3 regions of the Streptococcus dentasini genome follow, and region 1 is predicted to be linked to each of the others. Evidence: predicted binding sites of a transcription regulator. Region 1 holds the regulator's gene; each other region holds the start of a gene.
The links. The regulator CtsR, encoded in region 1, represses protease genes until heat stress. The targets are predictions, from matches to a motif close to TTGGTCAAAAAAGGTCAAANA.

Region 1 (6,450 bases):
CATCGTGACTCTAGTGTTAGGGGAGATTAATCGTAATCGTGAGGAGCTTGCTGCTAGCCTTCATCGCCAGGAAGTGCTTAATGTTGCCCAAATGGCCGTTCAAGCAGACGAGGACAGCATGACTTTGAATGGTGTTAGGGTTAGTGTACAGCGAGATTCGCATGCTATAAGAGTCTATGAGGGTGATGAGGAGGTTTTATATGTGGCTAAAAACTAAATCAAAAGCGTTTACCCTGCTGGAATGTTTGGTAGCTCTTTTGGTTATTGCTGGCAGTGTTATGGTATATCAGGGATTAACGCAGGTTTTGACCAGCAATGTTGCTTATATCAGCAAAAACGACGAAGAAGATTGGCTACTGTTTTGTCAACAGCTGCGTTCGGAATTATCTGCGACTAAGTTAGATGATGTTTCCGGCAATAAGCTTTATGTGAGCAAGGGCCAGCAATCTTTAGCTTTTGGCAAGTCCCGCTCTAGTGATTTTCGCAAGACAAATGCCGATGGTCGCGGTTTTCAGCCGATGCTCTATGGTTTAAAAAGCAGCCATATCAGTCGGTCTGGCCAAACGGTGACAATCAGGGTTTTATTTGAATCAGGCTTAGAAAGGACCTTTGTTTATGCATTTAAGGAAACAGGTTGAAGCAGGGGTTCTCATCTATGCTTTACTAATGGCTGCCATTTTCGTCTTATTGCTACAGTTTTATCTGGAACGTTTGGTCGCTAATCAAAGGCAAAATCAAGCCTTAGAAAGTAATGCTCAAGCTTATTTGATGGCTCAAATGATCGCTAAAGAAGCCTCTGACTCATCAGGCCAGTACTCTTTTAATCAAGGAAAAGCGATTTACCAGCAAGGTGATCAGTTTCTTAGAGTAACGGTTGAGCTGTCTGATGGCGGTCGCTACACTTATGATTTCCCTCGGAAAAGTTCTGATGATTCAAATACCAGTAATGAGGATAAGAGTAAACCTTCGAGTTTGGAAGAAAAGGGAAAGTCAAGCGATAGCAGTCATTCAAGCAGCAGTACAGATGGAAAACAATCTGTAGCGAGGTAGAGCAATTAGGTTCTATCTTGTTTGGCACTGTAAATTTAGCGATTCGAATTTCAAGAAGCTCAAGCTCTCTTTTCGTGGTTTGGATAACAATTAAAGGGCGGACCAGATAAAAATTTGTATGAAGTGCTGAGTCTATTCTTGTGCATTAGAGCTGGAGACCAGCTGTTTATCTTCGGCCACGTGTTTCTAGGTTTTCCATTTTGTCTTAATTTTGTTATGATAGAACTATGAATTTTGAGAAAATAGAGGCAGCCTACGAGCTGATTTTAGAAAATGTACAACTGTTGGAAAACCAGTTGAAAACTAATATTTATGACGCTTTGATTGAGCATAATGCTATCTATTTAAGTGGTGGTAGCGACAGTCAAGATCAAACTATACTGGCTAATATCGCTAAACTGCATCAGTTAAATTTATCAGCTGAAGAATGGCGTCGAGCCTATCAGTTTATCTTTATCAAGGCAGCTCAGACTGAACCGCTGCAGGCTAATCATCAGTTTACACCTGATACGATCGGCTTTGTCCTGCTCTTTTTATTGGAAAATCTAGTATCTGCTGATAAGCTTGACTTATTAGAAATCGGCAGTGGAACAGGTAATCTTGCCCATACTCTTATCAATAATAGCAGTAAGCAGCTGGATTATATGGGTTTGGAAGTTGATGATTTGTTGATTGACTTATCAGCTAGTATTGCGGATGTTATTGGCTCAGATATTGGTTTTGTTCAAGAGGATGCGGTACGTCCGCAACTCCTAAAGGAGAGTGACATCATTATCAGTGATTTACCAGTTGGTTACTATCCAGATGATACCATTGCTAGTCGATATCAGGTGGCAGTTAAACATGAACATACCTATGCTCATCACCTTTTGATGGAACAGTCTTTGAAGTATTTAAAGAAGACTGGGTTTGCTATTTTTTTAGCCCCGGTTAATCTTTTGACAAGTCCCCAGAGTGATCCGCTTAAGGAGTGGCTAAAGGGCTATGCGAATCTTGTTTCAGTTATCACCTTGCCAGATCAACTTTTTGGTAGTCCTAATAATGCTAAATCTATCTTTGTCTTACAGAAGCAGGCTGCACAAGCCCCTGAGACTTTTGTCTATCCTCTGACTGATTTACAAGATCGTGAAAATTTGCTGGAATTCATGGAAAACTTCAAAAAATGGTCAGCTGATTATATTCTTCCGTAAAAAAATCTGTTATAATGAGGTTGCTGTTTTAGAAAGCGATTACATTTTATGGGAGGTAACTTATGTCAAAAACAATCGCAATTAACGCTGGAAGTTCGAGCCTTAAATGGCAGCTTTATCAGATGCCTGATGAAAAAGTTCTAGCTAAAGGACTAATTGAGCGCATCGGTTTAGAAGATTCTATTTCAACTGTTAAATACGATGGCAAATCGGACTCACAAACGCTTGATATTCCAAATCACACGGTTGCCGTCCGTATCTTGCTAGAAGATCTAACCAAACATGGTATCATTGCTGATTTTGCTGAAATTACCGGAGTTGGGCATCGTGTTGTTGCTGGTGGTGAGTACTTTAAAGAATCTGCTCTAGTGGATGAAAAGGTTATTGAGCAGGTAGAGGAATTAGCACTTTTAGCACCGCTTCATAATCCTGGAGCAGCGGCTGGTATTCGTGCTTTTAAGGAAATCCTGCCAGATATTACTAGTGTTGTTGTTTTTGATACTTCCTTCCATACAACTATGCCTAAATATGCCTACCTCTATCCTATTCCGCAGAAATATTATCGCGATTACAAGGTACGCAAATATGGCGCCCATGGTACCAGTCACAAGTATGTTGCTCAGGAGGCGGCTAAGCTTTTGGGGCGTCCCTTGAAAGAACTTAAATTGATAACAGCCCATATTGGTAATGGTGTATCTATAACGGCGAATTACCATGGCGAGTCAGTTGATACTTCGATGGGCTTCACTCCTTTGGCTGGTCCTATGATGGGAACGCGCTCAGGTGATATTGATCCGGCTATCATCCCCTATCTGATTGCTCAAGATCCAGACTTAAAGGATGCTGCTGATGTAGTCAATATGCTAAATAAGCAGTCGGGCTTGGCTGGGGTATCAGAAAACTCTAGTGATATGCGTGACATTGAAGCTGGTATTCAGGCTCAGGATAAAAATACTGTCTTAGCCTACAATATCTTTATTGATCGATTGAAAAAATTTATCGGACAATATTTTGCCGTTCTCAATGGAGCCGATGCATTAGTCTTTACGGCTGGTATGGGTGAAAATGCCATCGGTATGCGCCAAGATATTATTGCTGGTTTGAGTTGGTTCGGTATGGAGCTTGATCCTGAGAAAAATGTTTTTGGCTATGTTGGTGATATCTCATCTCCAAAATCAAAAGTCAAAGTTCTAGTTATTCCAACTGATGAAGAGCTCATGATTGCACGTGATGTTGAGCGTTTAAAAAATATTGACTGATAGTGCGTCTGCATTGTAAAAATGAGTCTTACTATTAGAGTAAAGTCGTTATTCCTCGTAAATGTCTTAAATTAGGGAGAGTGTCACAGCTGGTCTAATTTCAAAAAAAATTAGTGCGGGGGAGCTCATCGTGTTCTTTGCCTATCGACTGATAATTAACAAATACGGTGATAGAGAAGAAGAGTGGGACAGAAATCAGTAAATCGTGGTAAAATCACGATTTTGATTTTCCTCGCTCTCTTATTTTATGGCTCAAACCTCTGCCACTTTCTTGTTTTTAGATGACAGGTTTTGGCTATCCCCAGATTGCCAAACTCCATCGGAGCATTTTGACACTGGCTTACTGGCTTTACAAGCTTTATTTCTCAATTAAAAAGGTCTACTAGATCTTTTAACTCACGTTCATAGAATTGGCTATCCTCCAACAGTTCCCCAAACTGTTGGAGCTATCACTTGCGTGGTCGTTAAACAGTCCACTGGACTGTTTAAGGGGACGCCTAAAGTTAGGGAAGCGGGACCGCCAATCAGCATCATTGGTGCTAAAGCGAACTGTGCAGGGGTAAGACTTCTTGGATAGCCAACAAGTCTTACTCCCAACCACTGCGTCGATCCGGTAAATCTAGGATAATACTAATGGGTCTGGCCTTTTGTCCCAGACTCGTTTTTTGTTTTCCCAATCACTTGAGATTTCTTATCATTGCATGCTTTTAACTTTCCAAAATTGTCTTTTTGAGGTATAATAGTCAAAGTTAGTCAAAGATAGGAAGGGTAGTCTATGCCTATAAAAAATACTTCAGATAGTATTGAAGAGTACATCAAAAAGATCCTAGCTCAGTCGGGAATTGCGGAGCTTAAGCGCTCGCACTTAGCAGATTCATTTGATGTTGTACCCAGCCAAATCAATTACGTAATCAAGACCCGCTTCACGGAAAGCAGGGGCTATGTTGTTGAGAGCAAACGTGGTGGGGGCGGTTACATCCGTATCGCTAAGGTAGCTTTCTCTGATAAGCACCATCTCCTCGGGGCATTGGCTAATTCTATTGGTGAGAGTATTAGTGAACAGGTTTTTGATGATCTCATTCAGCAGCTCTATGACCAAGATATAATCAGTGAACGTGAAGGCAACATCATTCTAGCTTCATCTTCAGATGCTGTTTTAGGTGACGATGCACCGCACATTCGTGCTCGTATGCTCAAAAAGATTATTCAACGATTAGATAGAAAAGGAAATCCTTATGACTGATTATTCCCTGAAAATGCAAGAGATATTTGGGCGTGCCCAGTATCAAGCGGCTCGTTTTCAGAGTCAATATTTGGAAACATGGCATATTTTGTTGGCTATGGCCGATATTGATGAAACAGTCGCCCGTCTGACTTTGGCAGATTTTGCTGATAAGATTGATTTAGATGAATATGAGGACGCTGCTACTCTGATCATGCGTCGTAAGCCCCTGCGAACTGTTAATGCCCAGCATATTCTAACTGCTTCACTGGGCTTGAGGCGTGTTTTAGACTATGCCGGTCAGATTGCTCAGGCCGTGAAAGCTGATGAAATTGGCAGCGAGCACGTTTTGATGTCTCTCTTGCTGACGCGTGATAATATGGCCCTGCGTATTTTGGAACAGGCTGGTTTTTTGACACAGGATGAAGGCGATGCCCAGCTCCGCTTAATTGATTTACGTAAGGTCTTGGAACGCTATGCCGGTCTTACCAAAGATGATATCAAGGCTATTTTTGAGCTGACCAAACCTAAGAAAAGTGGCAGTAGCAATTTTAATAATATGATGACTCCCCAAGCTAGTCCCGGAGAGCTGGCAGATTTCACTCGTGACTTAACCGCCTTATCTGAAAGCGGCCAGCTGGAAAAGGTTATTGGTCGAGACGAAGAAGTGACCCGTATGCTTCAGATTCTCAGCCGTAAAACTAAAAACAATCCGGTTTTAGTCGGTGATGCTGGTGTCGGAAAGACGGCTCTGGCTTACGGACTGGCTCAGCGCATTGTGGAAGGAGAGGTTCCTTATGAGCTGGCTGATTTCCGTGTCTTGGAATTGGATATGATGTCAGTAGTAGCTGGGACCCGTTTTCGCGGTGATTTCGAGGAGCGCATGAACCAAATTATTGCTGAAGTAGAAACTGATGGTCATATCATTCTCTTTGTTGATGAGGTTCACACCATTATGGGTTCTGGTAGTGGTATTGACAGTACCTTAGATGCTGCTAATATCTTGAAACCGGCCTTAGCGCGTGGTAGTCTGCATATGATTGGAGCAACAACCCAAGAGGAGTACTCCAAACATATCGAAAAGGACGCCGCTCTTTCTCGCCGTTTTGCTAAAGTTTTAATCGAGGAACCAACAGTAGATGAGGCTTACCAGATTATCCTAGGATTGAAAGGTAGTTACGAGAACTACCACAATGTTACAATTTCTGACCAAGCCGCTTTAACGGCTGTCAAGGCTGCCCACCGTTACTTAACTAGCAAGAATCTACCTGATTCAGCTATTGATCTTTTAGATGAAACCAGCGCTGGTGTCCAAAATACGGTAAAAAAATCAGCACCTGAGTTTCTAACATCTGCTGATCAAGCCTTGCTGGCTGGTGATTTTCGTTCTGTCGGTAGACTTCTTGAGCAAGATTCAGAGGTTGCTGACAAGCCTGAACCAAGTCCTATCACAGATGATGATATTATGCGTACCCTCAGCAAGCTCTCGGGTATCCCCGTTGAAAAGATGACACAGGCGGACAATAAACGCTACCTCAGTTTGGAAAAGGAGCTGCATAAGCGAGTGATTGGTCAAAACGACGCTGTGTCTGCCGTAGCACGTGCTATTCGTCGCAATCAATCAGGTATCCGTACAGGCAAACGTCCGATCGGTTCCTTTATGTTTCTTGGGCCAACGGGGGTCGGAAAGACCGAGCTGGCTAAGGCTCTAGCAGAACTCCTTTTTGAT
Region 2 (6,450 bases), on a different contig from region 1:
CCTAAGGTCGCAATGGCCAGATAGTCCCCTTTTAAGCGTAGGGTAGGCAAACCAAAAACAATAGCGACTACAGCTGCAATAACAGCGCCTACTAGGATAGACCAATAAAAGGCCGCATAGGTAGGATAGTAGGTCGTAATAATTGCTGAGGAGTAAGCACCGATAGCCATGAAACCAGCTTGTCCTAAAGTTAATTGGCCTGAAAATCCTAAGACTAGATTAGTCCCTAGTCCCATCAAGATACTGATGCCAATTCCCATTAAGATTTGAATGTAATAGAGATTCAAAATACCGCTGCTGGCTAAAATTTGCAGAATAGCGTAGACAAGAGCAATCAGCGCAAGCCAGGTAAGATTTAATTTTAAATTCTGTTTCATGTCTTACACCTTCTCTTTCACATTTTTACCAAGGATACCAGCTGGGCGAACCAGAAGGATGATAATCAGTACAATATAGACGATAGCATCGCGGTAAGTCGACAGGTTGACTGCATTGGCCAAGGTTTCCAAAATCCCGATAACAAAACCACCCAAGGCAGCACCCGGAATAATCCCAATACCGCCCAATACAGCGGCGACAAAGGCTTTAATTCCGGGAATCATCCCCATCAGAGGGTCAATGGAATTGTAGTAGAGACCAATCAGAACACCTGCTGCGCCAGCCCAAGCTGAACCAAGCGCAAAGGTAAAACTGATGGTTGAATTAACATTGATTCCCATCAGCTGGGCAGCATCACTGTCTACCGATACAGCTCGCATAGCTTTCCCCATTTTGGTTTTCTTAACAATTATTTGGAGAGCTACCATCAAGGCAATAGCCACAACCAGGATTAAGAGCTGGATATTGGTGACTGTCACTGGTCCTAAATCATAGTTATGTTTTTGAATAGCTTCTGGGAACGAACGCGGATTGGAGCCAACAAAGTAAACCATGGTGTACTCTAAGAGAAAGGATACCCCTATAGCTGTAATCAAAGCTGAAATTCGTGTGGAATTACGCAGAGGACGGTAGGCTAAGAATTCAATCAACATTCCTAACAGAGCCGTTATTACCATGGTAAAAACCAAGGCCAGCCAGAAGTTCATGTGAAGACCATTGATAGCATAGTAGCCGATAAAAGCCCCCATCATGAAGATATCTCCATGAGCAAAGTTAATCAATTTAATAATCCCATAAACCATGGTATAACCCAGGGCCAGTAAGGCATAGATACTTCCCAGAATAATACCATTAACTAGTTGTTGTGGGAGTTGTTCAAGTAACATAAAATACCAAACTTTCTAGTTTTATCCATCTAATACAAACGTTGTAGTAGCTCCGTTATTTTTTAACCGTTACAGCTTCAGCGGAGCTTTCTGTACCATTATCCAATTTCACCATAACGGCTGACTTAATTGGGTTGTGGTACTTATCAATTGTCATCTTACCGGTGACTCCTTCAAAATTTTTCAAGGCTGCCAGATTAGAAGCCAATTCGATAGAGTCATCTGCCCCCTTTGCTGCCGCTGCAATCATATAGACAGAATCATAGGCAAGAGCCGAGAACATATTGGGTTCTGAACCGTAGGTTTCTTTAAAGTTGCTAATAAAATCATTAGCTTTTCCGGACAAGGCAATCTTGGTAGAGTAACCTGATACGTAGTAGACATTCGTCGTATTCTTCTTACCTGCCAAGCTCACAAAGGTCTTATCACTGAAACCATCAGGACCAAGAATAGGTGCACTGATGCCCATATCACGCGCCTGTTTTGTAATCAAGCCTGTTTCAGTGTAGTAGCCAGGCATAACGATAGCATCATAGTCCAGATCTCTGATACTTGTCAGGGCTGACTGGAAGTCCGTATCTTTCGCTGCAAAAGTTTTAGTGGCAACAATATCACCCTTGTAAGTTTCTTTGAACTCATCTGCTATCCCTTTGGCATAGTCGCTGGAATTATCATAAAAAAGCACAACCTTTTTCGCCTGCAGGTTTTCCGATGCATACTGAGCTAGTACTTGCCCTTGGAAACTATCCCTAAAAGTGGTACGGAAAACAAACTGCTTTGTTTCTGTTTTTCCATTGAGATTATCAATGGTCAAATCATCCTGCGTCCCACTTGGGGAGAGAAGGGGAACTCCTGTTTTTTGAGCATTCAGCGAAGCTGCCGAAACCGCTCCAGATGTGGCAGGGCCAATAATCGCATTAACTTGACTTTGAACAGCTAGGTTCGTTGCCGATGTAGAAGCTTCAGCATTGTCAGACTTATTGTCCTTGGTCACTAATTCTAGCTTTTTGCCATCTACACCACCGGCTTTGTTAATTTCTTTAACAGCCAGCTTGATACCTTGATTTTCGGCCGATCCGTAAGCAGATACAGGACCTGTCAGCTCCATATCTACACCGATTTTAATGGTGTCGCCAATTTTTGTCCCAGCGGCATTGCTGGTAACATCAGGAGACTTACCGCAGGCTACTAATGTTACAGCAGCCAGCAGAAGCATACCAGTTGCGATAATCTTTTTATACATCAGATTATTTCTCCTTAATAAAGATACTTGACCCACCCAAATAGCCCCAATGCTGCACACCGTTGCTATAATGACTAAGGTAGCTAACTTTTCTTACGGTTGTATTCAGGTGGATTTAGATTGAAAAGCACAAAGGTCGGCCATAATATTTGACCCCCTCCTAGCTTTAAAAGCCTACTGTATAGAATACAGAATTATCTGATAATTGTCAAGAAGATTCGCTCGTTAATCAGGATAAAAAGCGTCAAGAAAGGGGTTTCAGCATTATTACTAATTCGTAATAACATAAGACTTTTCTGAGACTGAGATAAAGGCACAAATATACCTATAATTGGTAAAAAGAAAAAGCTGGGTAAAATTGTACTGGCCTCAAGCGCTAGATCTTTGATCCAACACTAGAGATTAGCACAAAAACTACTTCCAGCAATTTTTAACAGACTGACAGGGCGAAACTAGCTACAAAACTAGAGTGTAGGAAGCGAACCAATATCCAGATCATCAGTTTCATCACCCACTTCTTCCTGATTGCGATACAAACTTCCGACAAAATCGCGATCAATATTATCTAAAGATGACAGGCGTACCTCCTTAACAAATCTTAACTTTTCTAAGGCCGCTATTGTCCCCTCAAGCTTTTGCGCATCACTGTAGAGATGCACATAGCGAAAACGCCTAGAGTGGTAAAGCATATCACCATAACGATTTAGCTTTCTGGCATCGCGATTGTAATAGAGATAGACGATAATCCCCTTACGTTCTTGCTTATTAAACATTTTCCTATCCCTTCTCTCGAATATTTTCTCCTCTACCGTGTCCATGCTGGCGCTTATGCGGTGCAAAGGGCAAACCTGTATCCACAAATATATCTGGCGAAACAGCTTGAGAAATTTGAGTCGTTAAATCGGCCAGAAGTTTTTGCAAGGCTACTTCAGCCAGTCTCAAATCTTGGACGCAAGGCGTCATATCTATCTGACGCTTCTGAGCCAAAACCTGACGCCTTAACTGGGCTACTTCCGGTCTAAAATTAACATAATTTTTCTGCTCCTCATAGCTCTCTTGCAAGTTTTGGAATTGGAGAATTTTTTCTTGCAAATCGCTGTCAGCAGTCAAAACTGCTTTGGCCGTACGATAGGTCTGCACTTGAGGGGTCTCTAAAATCGCTTTAACCAGCATGTCAATTTGGTGATCAATGGCTAACAAATCCTGATTGATTTTTAACATATCCCTATTATAACAAAAAGGAGAATGGAAAGAACTCAAAAATTTTTAATTGGGTTCTCACCGCTCCCTGATTCCTGGTCAATGACTTAAATCAATCTCTCCTTAAACGGTCTGCTCACTCTCGTGTTTTTAAAACTTCCACCTTTAACAGTCCCTTATATCTTTTAGGAAAAGGAAAGTCAGCTGCGCTAAAGGTTTATGAAAAAGTATGAAAGTAGGACAAAAATCAGTAAATCGTGGTAAAATCACGATTTTGATTTTCCTCACTTTCCTATTTTTAGGCTCAGCCCTCTACCACTTTCCTGTTTTTAGGTGGCAGGCTTTGGCAGTCTATCCCCAGACTGCCAAACTCCACTGGAGCATTTCAATCCCACCTCTGCGCTATTTGATAAATCTAGGGCAATTCAAAAGAGGCGGGACTTTTTGCCTCAGCCTCTTTCAACTATTATTCGCTAAATCTTATTTCAAGGCATTGTTTTCCATAATTTCATCGATAAAGCCATATTCGAGTGTTTCCTGAGCTGTCATCCAGTTATCACGCTCAGCATCCACGTGGACCTTCTCAAGCGATTGACCTGAATTATCTGCCAGAATTTGTTCCAGAGTTTGGCGCGTTTGCAAGAGGTGCTCAGCTGCAATAGCCATATCGGACTGTTGCGTACCACCGCCAGTGCCGCCCATCGGCTGGTGAATCATGTATTCTGCATGCGGCAACATAAAGCGCTTGCCTTTGGCACCGCTGGAAGCAATAATGGTTCCCATCGATGCAGCCATTCCCATAACGATTGTTTGGACATCTGATTTAATAAAATTCATAGTGTCTACAATAGCCAAGCCAGCTGATACAGAGCCACCAGGTGAATTCACATAGAGGTAAATATCTTTGGTACTATCTTGAGCGTCCAAGAACAACAATTGGGCAATAACTGAATTCGCCATATTATCTTCAACCGGACCTGTCAGCATGACGATGCGGTCTTTCAAGAGGCGTGAATAAATATCGTAGGAACGCTCTCCACGACTAGTTTGTTCAATAACTACTGGAATCATAGTATTCTCCTTTGATCAAAATATTAAGGACTCGACGGATAAATCGTGCTTAGCAAATATCAGTAACATCTGGCTGAAAAAACGTAAATCAACCAAAATACAGACTTCCTAAATCAGTTATCTCCCAGAGGAGCCGTGGCTGTAAGACCTGAGATCTTAGCAACTAGCTGCTCTTTTCTGAGGACGAATCCATGTTTCATTACTAAAACGTGACCTTATTATATCTATTTGGTCAAAAAAGGTCAAATAAAAAACTCACTTTTCACAATTTCATAAAAAAACAGTCCAGCAAACAGACTGTTAGACAAGATGGCCAAGTAAATCTACAGACCTATTTGGTACCAAAGAGACGATCGCCAGCATCACCAAGCCCAGGTACAATGTAGCCGTTATCATTTAACTTTTCATCGAGGGCTGCCGTATAAATATCAATGTCGGGATGAGCTTCTTGAAGTGCTTTGACTCCTTCCGGTGCTGCGACTAGACAGACAAATTTGATGTTAGCTGCACCGCGTTTTTTAAGAGAGTCCACAGCCAAAATAGCCGAGCCGCCAGTTGCCAGCATAGGATCTACTAAGAAAATCTGCCGCTGATCAATATCCTCAGGCAGTTTGACCAAATACTCTACAGGCTGCAAAGTCTCCTCATCGCGATACATACCAATATGACCGACCTTGGCAGCTGGTACTAGACTTACAAGACCATCAACCATGCCAATACCTGCTCGAAGAATAGGAACAATAGCCAATTTTTTACCAGCTAACTGCTTTTGTACTGTCTTGGTCATTGGTGTTTGAATCTCTACATCTTCTAGTGGAAGGTCACGCGAAACCTCATATCCCATAAGCATAGCAATTTCATTGACCAATTCACGAAAGTTTTTCGTGGACGTATCTTCACGACGCAGAATTGAGAGTTTGTGTTGGATCAGTGGGTGTGAAATAACTTGAAATTTTCCCATAATACATTAGCTTACAAGAAGCTTGCCTTCTTTCTAAGATTATTTTCTTTATTATACCAAATAGGCCGAGATTTTAACGGGCATAACTGTTATTTCATTAGAAAAATGGCATCAACTAGGAACCGTTAAACCTACAGCTATCCATTCCAAGACTGTCTATAGACCCTATAAACAAAAGGGGGCTACCCCAATTTTTAGAATTTTTTGATCTCATCTTATTCCTTGTAGATTTTACTTCATAAGAAAAAACTTCCATACTATGATGGAAGCAAAAGACTTGTATACAAGACAAAGAAAGAGTCAGCACCTCTTATCTACTTATATAGCCTCATTATTTTGGAAAAGCTTTAGCCAATCGTTCACAGGCTTCCTGCAGGACTGATGTAGGAGTAGCAAGGTTGAGGCGGGCATGACCTACACCTTCCTTACCAAAGGTCGATCCGACATTGAGGATGAGCTTGGCTTCTTCTTTGATTTTTTTGTGAAGCTCCTCGTCTGATAGATTATAGGCTGAGAAATCCAACCATACAAGGTAGGTGCCTTCTGGTTTCATGACCTTGATCTTAGTATGCTGCTCTAGATAGTTTGCTAGAAAATCGCTGTGCTTTTCCAGAAGCGCTTTTAATTCGGTCAACCAAGGTTTGCCGTAACGAAAGGCAGCCTCTGTTGTTATCAAGCCGATAGTCGGAACTTCATGCTGATTATTAGCT
Region 3 (6,450 bases), on a different contig from region 1:
TAAAAGCCTGAGGCAACACCACATAACGCATTGCCTTGGCTGGTTTAATTCCCAGCGAATAAGCCGCTTCGGTCTGACCTTTAGGAACTGCTTCAATCCCAGCACGAACGATTTCTGAAATATAGGCACCGCTATTTAAAGACAGAATAATAATACCTGGAATCAAGCGGGAAAAGTCTAACTCAACCGTACCAAAACCGATTGACGGTGCATTTTTAAAGTCCATCCAAAGAAAGGCAATCATGATTTGAACAACCATAGGTGTTCCACGAAAGACCCAGACATAAAAGCTAACCAGCCAGTTCAGTAACTTGATGTGCGAGCGTTTAGCAAGGGCCACCAGAACGCCCAAGATGGTCCCAAATAAAACGACACAGATAGAAATCATGATGGTGACAATCACGCCATAGTTAAAGTAACCCCAATATTTAGGTAAAAACGAAAAATCAAAATTCACAGATTTACTCCTATTATACGGCTTTGAGCCATTCTTAAAGACCAGCTAGATATATTTTAAATTTTAGCTGCTTATCAATAATTTTATAACCAATTCTATCATAAAATGAATAATAATACAATATCTGTTTATAAAATTAGTTCTCCCTATTAAAAAGGAATTAAAGATTATTCGGACTATTGAAAGCCTATATTGGCTAGTAGAGTGAGAGATTCACAGCAAAACTAAGATTAGGGATCAGTAAAGTTGACTTCATTATACTCGCTTAATAGTCCAGCAAACTTAATAAAATAGGGAACTAAAAACCGAAACGCGGAGCTCCCAACTGATCACTGCACAGAGCTATTATAAGAGATTGATTATAGGTGCTGAAAAATTTTATCCTATACACAGGCCCCTGCTTTTGGATTTGAACAGCAGGCAAGGCTAGTTTAAAAATAAGAAAAAGACCTCCGAGGTGTTAGATTTTAAATCCAACTCCTGAAGATCAATTCAATTATCTTTTTAATTTCTATTTTGTTTTTAATTAGTAGAGCAGATCATAGATTTCCATAGCAATCAAGTCAATGCTGTCAAAGGTGTAGGTTTCACGCGCCTTAATATCACGCAATGTGAAAACAGGGCCATTTTCGGGGTCGTTAGCAAAAGAAACTTCTGCAACAACGAGGCCATCACGTTCAAAATTCCTCTTTAAGTTGCCTCCATCTGTCGTCATCAAATTCAGACGATCAATAATTCTCACCAAATGTGATTCCATGTAGATTCTCCTTAACTAAGATACAAATCCGCAAAATATCGTATGAATTTCAGGAACTCTTGCATCATAATGTTTTTAACTATCCCTATTTTACCATAAAGTAAAAGATTGAGATAGATGAAAGGCCGGAAATCACTGTGATTTTTACATTATTAATTCTCTTGATAGGATTGGTAAAGAATTGCTTTGATAGCGTGCATACGATTTTCTGCCTCTTGGAAAATAACCGAGCTGTACTTTTGAAAGACTTCATCGGTAATTTCTAATTCACTATAGCCGTACTGCTCGTAAATGCTATAACCAATATCGGTATTGGTATCGTGGAAAGCTGGCAAGCAGTGCATAACAATCAGGTCAGGATTATCAGCCAAATCAAGCAGCTCTTTGTTGACCTGATAAGGCAGGAGCAAGTCAATTCTATCCTTGAAATCGACTTCTTCTCCCATGGACACCCAGACATCCGTATAAATCATATCGACCCCTTTTACGTCTATCACATCATCCGTCACTTTTAATACAGCACCTGTATTGTGCAGGTGTGCTAAATCAATGATAGCCTTACTAGGCTGTAAGTCTTTGGGGGCAATAATGGTACAGTTGACACCGAGAATGGCTGATGTTACCAGAAGGGAATTAGCCATATTATTGCGGCCATCTCCTAGGTAGGCGATACTCAAACCATCAAGGCTGCCAAAGTGCTCCGTCAGAGTCAAAAAGTCCGCTATCATCTGGGTAGGATGCCAGGTATCTGTCAAACCGTTCCAAACTGGAACATCGGCATGGGCAGCTAAGGTCTCAATATCTTCCTGCCTGAATCCGCGATATTCGATGCCATCGAACATAGAACCGAGAACTCTGGCTGTATCAATAATTGATTCTTTTTTACCCAGCTGGATTTCACCAGTACCTAGATAGGTAACGTTCATTCCCAAATCTTGTCCTGCCACTGTAAAGGCTGAACGTGTTCTAGTAGAAGTCTTTTCAAAAATGAGAGCAATATTTTGTCCTTCTAGATAGTTATGAGGAATCTTATCCTTTTTGAGCTGCTTAAACTTAGCAGACTGGGTAATTAAATCTAGCAGTTCCTGTTTTGTGAAGTCTATTTCTTTTAAAAATGATTTTGCCATGGTTACCCCTTTTGTATTTTTATACAATAATTCTATAATATTTTGCGTTTTTGTCAAGAATAAACTGTATTTTATTCATTTTTATAAAATTAGCACTCTCACTCTTCCTCTGCTAAAATTATAATCTTTTTACTTGATTTCTAAGTTATGAGTGTTATAATAACAGCATAGAATTTGACCTTTATTGACTATAAGGCCAAATCAGTCAGATTGGAGGTAATCCTATGTTATGTCAAAATTGTCAACTTAACGATGCTAGCATACATCTATACACAAATGTCAATGGGCAGCAAAAGCAGATTGATCTCTGCCAGAACTGCTACCAGATTATGAAAGCTGATCCAGAAAATATTCTCAATAGTAACCCCACTAACCAATCCATGGATTCTTTCTTTGATGATTTCTTTGGTGATTTAAACAATTTTCGCGCTTTTAACCAAGAACTGCCTAACGCTCCTCAAACAGAAGCTGGTAGATCAGGCGGCAATGGAAATGGCAACAACGGTGGAGGAGGCGGCAACAACCGCAGACGCCGTCCGCAGCCCCAAGCACCTCAGCAACCTCAAGGAATCTTGGAGGAATTTGGTATCAACGTCACAGACATTGCCCGTCGCGGTGATGTTGATCCTGTTATTGGGCGCGACCAAGAGATCGTGCGAGTGATTGAAATCCTCAACCGTCGGACAAAAAACAATCCGGTTTTGATCGGGGAACCCGGTGTAGGTAAGACTGCTGTCGTCGAGGGCTTAGCTCAAAAAATTGTCGATGGCAATGTTCCTCAGAAACTGCAAAACAAACAGGTTATCCGTTTGGATGTTGTCAGTCTAGTACAAGGAACAGGTATCCGAGGGCAATTTGAAGAACGCATGCAAAAGTTGATGGAAGAAATCCGTCAACGCCAAGATGTGATTCTCTTTATTGATGAAATCCATGAAATTGTTGGGGCTGGAGGAACAACCGATGGCAGTATGGATGCAGGTAATATCCTGAAACCAGCTCTTGCCCGCGGTGATCTGCAACTGGTCGGAGCTACCACACTCAATGAATATCGAATCATTGAGAAAGATGCTGCACTTGAACGACGGATGCAGCCAGTTAAGGTTGACGAACCGTCTGTTGAAGAGACCATTACGATTTTACGCGGTATTCAGCCTAAATATCAGGATTATCACCATGTTAAGTACACAGATGACGCTATTGAAGCTGCTGCCGTTCTTTCTAACCGCTACATTCAAGATCGCTTCTTGCCCGATAAGGCTATTGACCTTTTGGATGAGGCCGGCTCCAAGATGAATTTAACGCTCAACTTTGTTGATCCTAAGGATATCGACAAGCGTTTAGTTGAGGCAGAAAATCTCAAGGCACAGGCTACACGTGAAGAAGACTTTGAAAAAGCAGCCTACTTCCGTGATCAAATTGCTAAATATAAAGAAATGCAGGCTCAGCAATTATCGGACCAAGATATTCCGGTTATCACTGAAAAACATATCGAAGCAATTGTGGAAGAAAAAACCAATATTCCTGTCGGTGATTTGAAAGAAAAAGAACAATCGCAGTTGGTCAACCTGGCAGATGATTTGAAATCTCATGTTATCGGTCAAGATGCTGCTGTTGATAAGATTGCTAAGGCCATCCGCCGTAACCGTGTCGGTCTGGGAGCTCCGAATCGCCCTATTGGTAGTTTCCTTTTTGTCGGCCCAACCGGTGTTGGTAAGACTGAGCTGTCCAAACAGTTAGCGATTGAACTCTTTGGTTCTGCTGACAGTATGATCCGTTTCGACATGTCTGAATATATGGAAAAACATGCTGTGGCTAAGCTAGTTGGGGCCCCTCCAGGATATGTTGGCTACGAAGAAGCTGGTCAATTAACTGAACAAGTCCGCCGTAATCCTTATTCACTTATTCTTTTAGACGAAGTCGAAAAAGCTCACCCAGATGTCATGCATATGTTCTTGCAGGTGCTAGATGATGGTCGTCTGACAGACGGTCAAGGCCGTACAGTCAGCTTCAAAGATACTATTATCATCATGACTTCAAATGCTGGTACTGGTAAAGTGGAAGCTTCAGTCGGGTTTGGAGCGGCTCGTGAGGGTCGTACTAATTCCGTTCTGGGAGAGTTGGGTAACTTCTTTAGTCCAGAATTTATGAATCGTTTCGATGGTATCGTTGAATTCCAAGCCCTCAGTAAGGAAAACTTACTGACGATTGTTGATTTGATGCTGGAAGATGTTAATAATCGTCTAGCTACCAATGGACTCCATCTTGATGTCACAGCTAAGGTTAAAGAGAAATTAGTTGATCTTGGCTATGATCCTAAGATGGGGGCGAGACCTTTGCGTCGTACCATTCAGGAGCATATTGAAGATGCGATTACCGATTTTTATCTTGATAATCCAAATGAAAAGCATTTCAAGGCTGTCATGACTTCTAATGGTAAAATCACTATCAAGGGGGCTAAGAAGGATGAAGATTCCGCCCTTAAGGAAGAAGCTTCCCTTGCAGAATAAATCATTGTAAAACTTAAACGGTCTGAAATGTTTTCAGGCCGTTTTCTTGGTATAATCAGTATAAACTAATTAGAGACGAGGCAATAGAATGACTAATCCTACTTATGGAGAAAAAATTACTGGTAAAGACTACGTTAGCCGTTACGGTGTCTATGCTGTCATACCTAATCCAAACCAGACAAAAATTATCTTGGTGCAAGCTCCTAACGGCGCTTGGTTTTTACCGGGGGGTGAAATTGAAGAGGGTGAAGACCATCTTCAGGCTCTCAGCCGTGAATTGATTGAAGAGCTAGGCTTTACAGCTCGGTTCGGAACTTATTACGGCCAGGCTGATGAATACTTCTATTCCAGTCATCGAGACACTTATTTTTATAATCCAGCCTACATCTATGAAGTTACAGACTTTGTAGATACAGGCAAACCCTTAGAAGATTTTAATAATCTAGCTTGGTTTTCAATTGATGAAGCAGTCAGTAAGCTTAAGCGAGGAAGCCATAAATGGGGGGTTGAGCAGTGGAAAAGGGTTTATAAAAAATAATCAAGCACCGCCATTTTAATAAAATCGTGCTATAATGGTAATATGCAAATCCCTTAAGGAGGATAGTCATGAGACTTATCAATACTACAAGTAGCCATCCTGATCTTGTTCGCAACCAGCTGCGCAATACTGACGCTAAGTTAGTTGAGGTGTATTCGGCCGGCAACAGTGATGTTATTTTTTCTAAAGCACCTGGTCATTATGAGCTCTTGATTTCAAATCGTCATCGTGCTATTAAAGATGAAGAAATTGAGAAGATCCGTGAGTTCTTCTTCAAGCGCAAAATTAATCCAGATATCGTTATTCCTGATCAAATCAAATCGAGTCATACAGAAAAGTTGATTGAAATCTCAATTCCTACTACTATATAAGCATATGCCCTCAGCTCTTATGAGAACTGGGGGTTTTTCTATTAAATAAAAAATCTTGAGATGATAGGTCTCAAGATTTCAATGTTTATAAACTAAAATAGTTATTTTGCTTTCACTTCAAAACCTTGGGCGACAGCTTCTGGGAAATTGTTTTCGACAATTTCTGCACAGTGGTCACAGATGGTTACGCCATAAGAGCGCTCCTTAGTGGTTTTATCTGTACGGCGGCAACGATCACACACATCACCTGCAGCGTGTTCAACACTGAAGGCCACTCCATCAAAGCTGACAGCATCAGCTGGTGCTGCTTGGTCAGTCACTGTTAATTGTGAAACAATTAGAAGCTGAGCGATATCGCTTTGAAGGCCCTCAAGAAGACTCTTTGTTTCTCCGTCAGCATAGATTGTCAAGTGAGCTTCCAGAGACTTACCAATAATCTTCTCATTACGAGCTTCTTCCAAGGCCTTTTGCGCCTGGGTACGGAAGATCATGAAGGCTTCCCACGTATCAAGAATGCGTTCCTGATCAGCAAAGGTTTGCGCTTCCGGCATATCAGTCAATTGAACAAACTCCTCTACTTCTTGGTCCAGATAGGACCAAATTTCTTCAGACGTATGAGGAAGAATAGGCGTCAATAGCTTGGTGATTTTTACTAAAATATCATAGAAGACAGTTTGCATCTGGCGGCGAACC

Region 2: the regulator CtsR is predicted to act here: its motif matches at 5,008-5,028, upstream of ACVR1G_RS02675 (ATP-dependent Clp protease proteolytic subunit).
Region 3: the regulator CtsR is predicted to act here: its motif matches at 2,513-2,533, upstream of ACVR1G_RS02100 (ATP-dependent Clp protease ATP-binding subunit).

What each region holds. Positions count from the first base shown of each region.
Region 1 is NZ_JBRUHS010000008.1:68,049-74,498, reverse strand. It holds gene comGE (competence type IV pilus minor pilin ComGE) at 1-217, shown strand, start outside; gene comGF (competence type IV pilus minor pilin ComGF) at 201-638, shown strand; gene comGG (competence type IV pilus minor pilin ComGG) at 616-1,050, shown strand; gene ACVR1G_RS07225 (class I SAM-dependent methyltransferase) at 1,278-2,240, shown strand; gene ACVR1G_RS07220 (acetate kinase) at 2,303-3,499, shown strand; gene ACVR1G_RS07215 (CtsR family transcriptional regulator) at 4,275-4,742, shown strand; gene ACVR1G_RS07210 (ATP-dependent Clp protease ATP-binding subunit) at 4,735-6,450, shown strand, end outside.
Region 2 is NZ_JBRUHS010000002.1:250,924-257,373, forward strand. It holds gene ACVR1G_RS02650 (branched-chain amino acid ABC transporter permease) at 1-377, opposite strand, end outside; gene ACVR1G_RS02655 (branched-chain amino acid ABC transporter permease) at 381-1,265, opposite strand; gene ACVR1G_RS02660 (ABC transporter substrate-binding protein) at 1,321-2,508, opposite strand; gene ACVR1G_RS02665 (DUF2129 domain-containing protein) at 2,973-3,281, opposite strand; gene ACVR1G_RS02670 (YlbF/YmcA family competence regulator) at 3,286-3,729, opposite strand; gene ACVR1G_RS02675 (ATP-dependent Clp protease proteolytic subunit) at 4,189-4,779, opposite strand; gene upp (uracil phosphoribosyltransferase) at 5,111-5,740, opposite strand; gene ACVR1G_RS02685 (MalY/PatB family protein) at 6,072-6,450, opposite strand, start outside.
Region 3 is NZ_JBRUHS010000002.1:129,065-135,514, forward strand. It holds gene ACVR1G_RS02085 (amino acid ABC transporter permease) at 1-457, opposite strand, end outside; gene ACVR1G_RS02090 (DUF1797 family protein) at 984-1,214, opposite strand; gene argF (ornithine carbamoyltransferase) at 1,367-2,341, opposite strand; gene ACVR1G_RS02100 (ATP-dependent Clp protease ATP-binding subunit) at 2,566-4,848, shown strand; gene ACVR1G_RS02105 (NUDIX hydrolase) at 4,937-5,386, shown strand; gene ACVR1G_RS02110 (DUF1827 family protein) at 5,455-5,757, shown strand; gene ileS (isoleucine--tRNA ligase) at 5,859-6,450, opposite strand, start outside.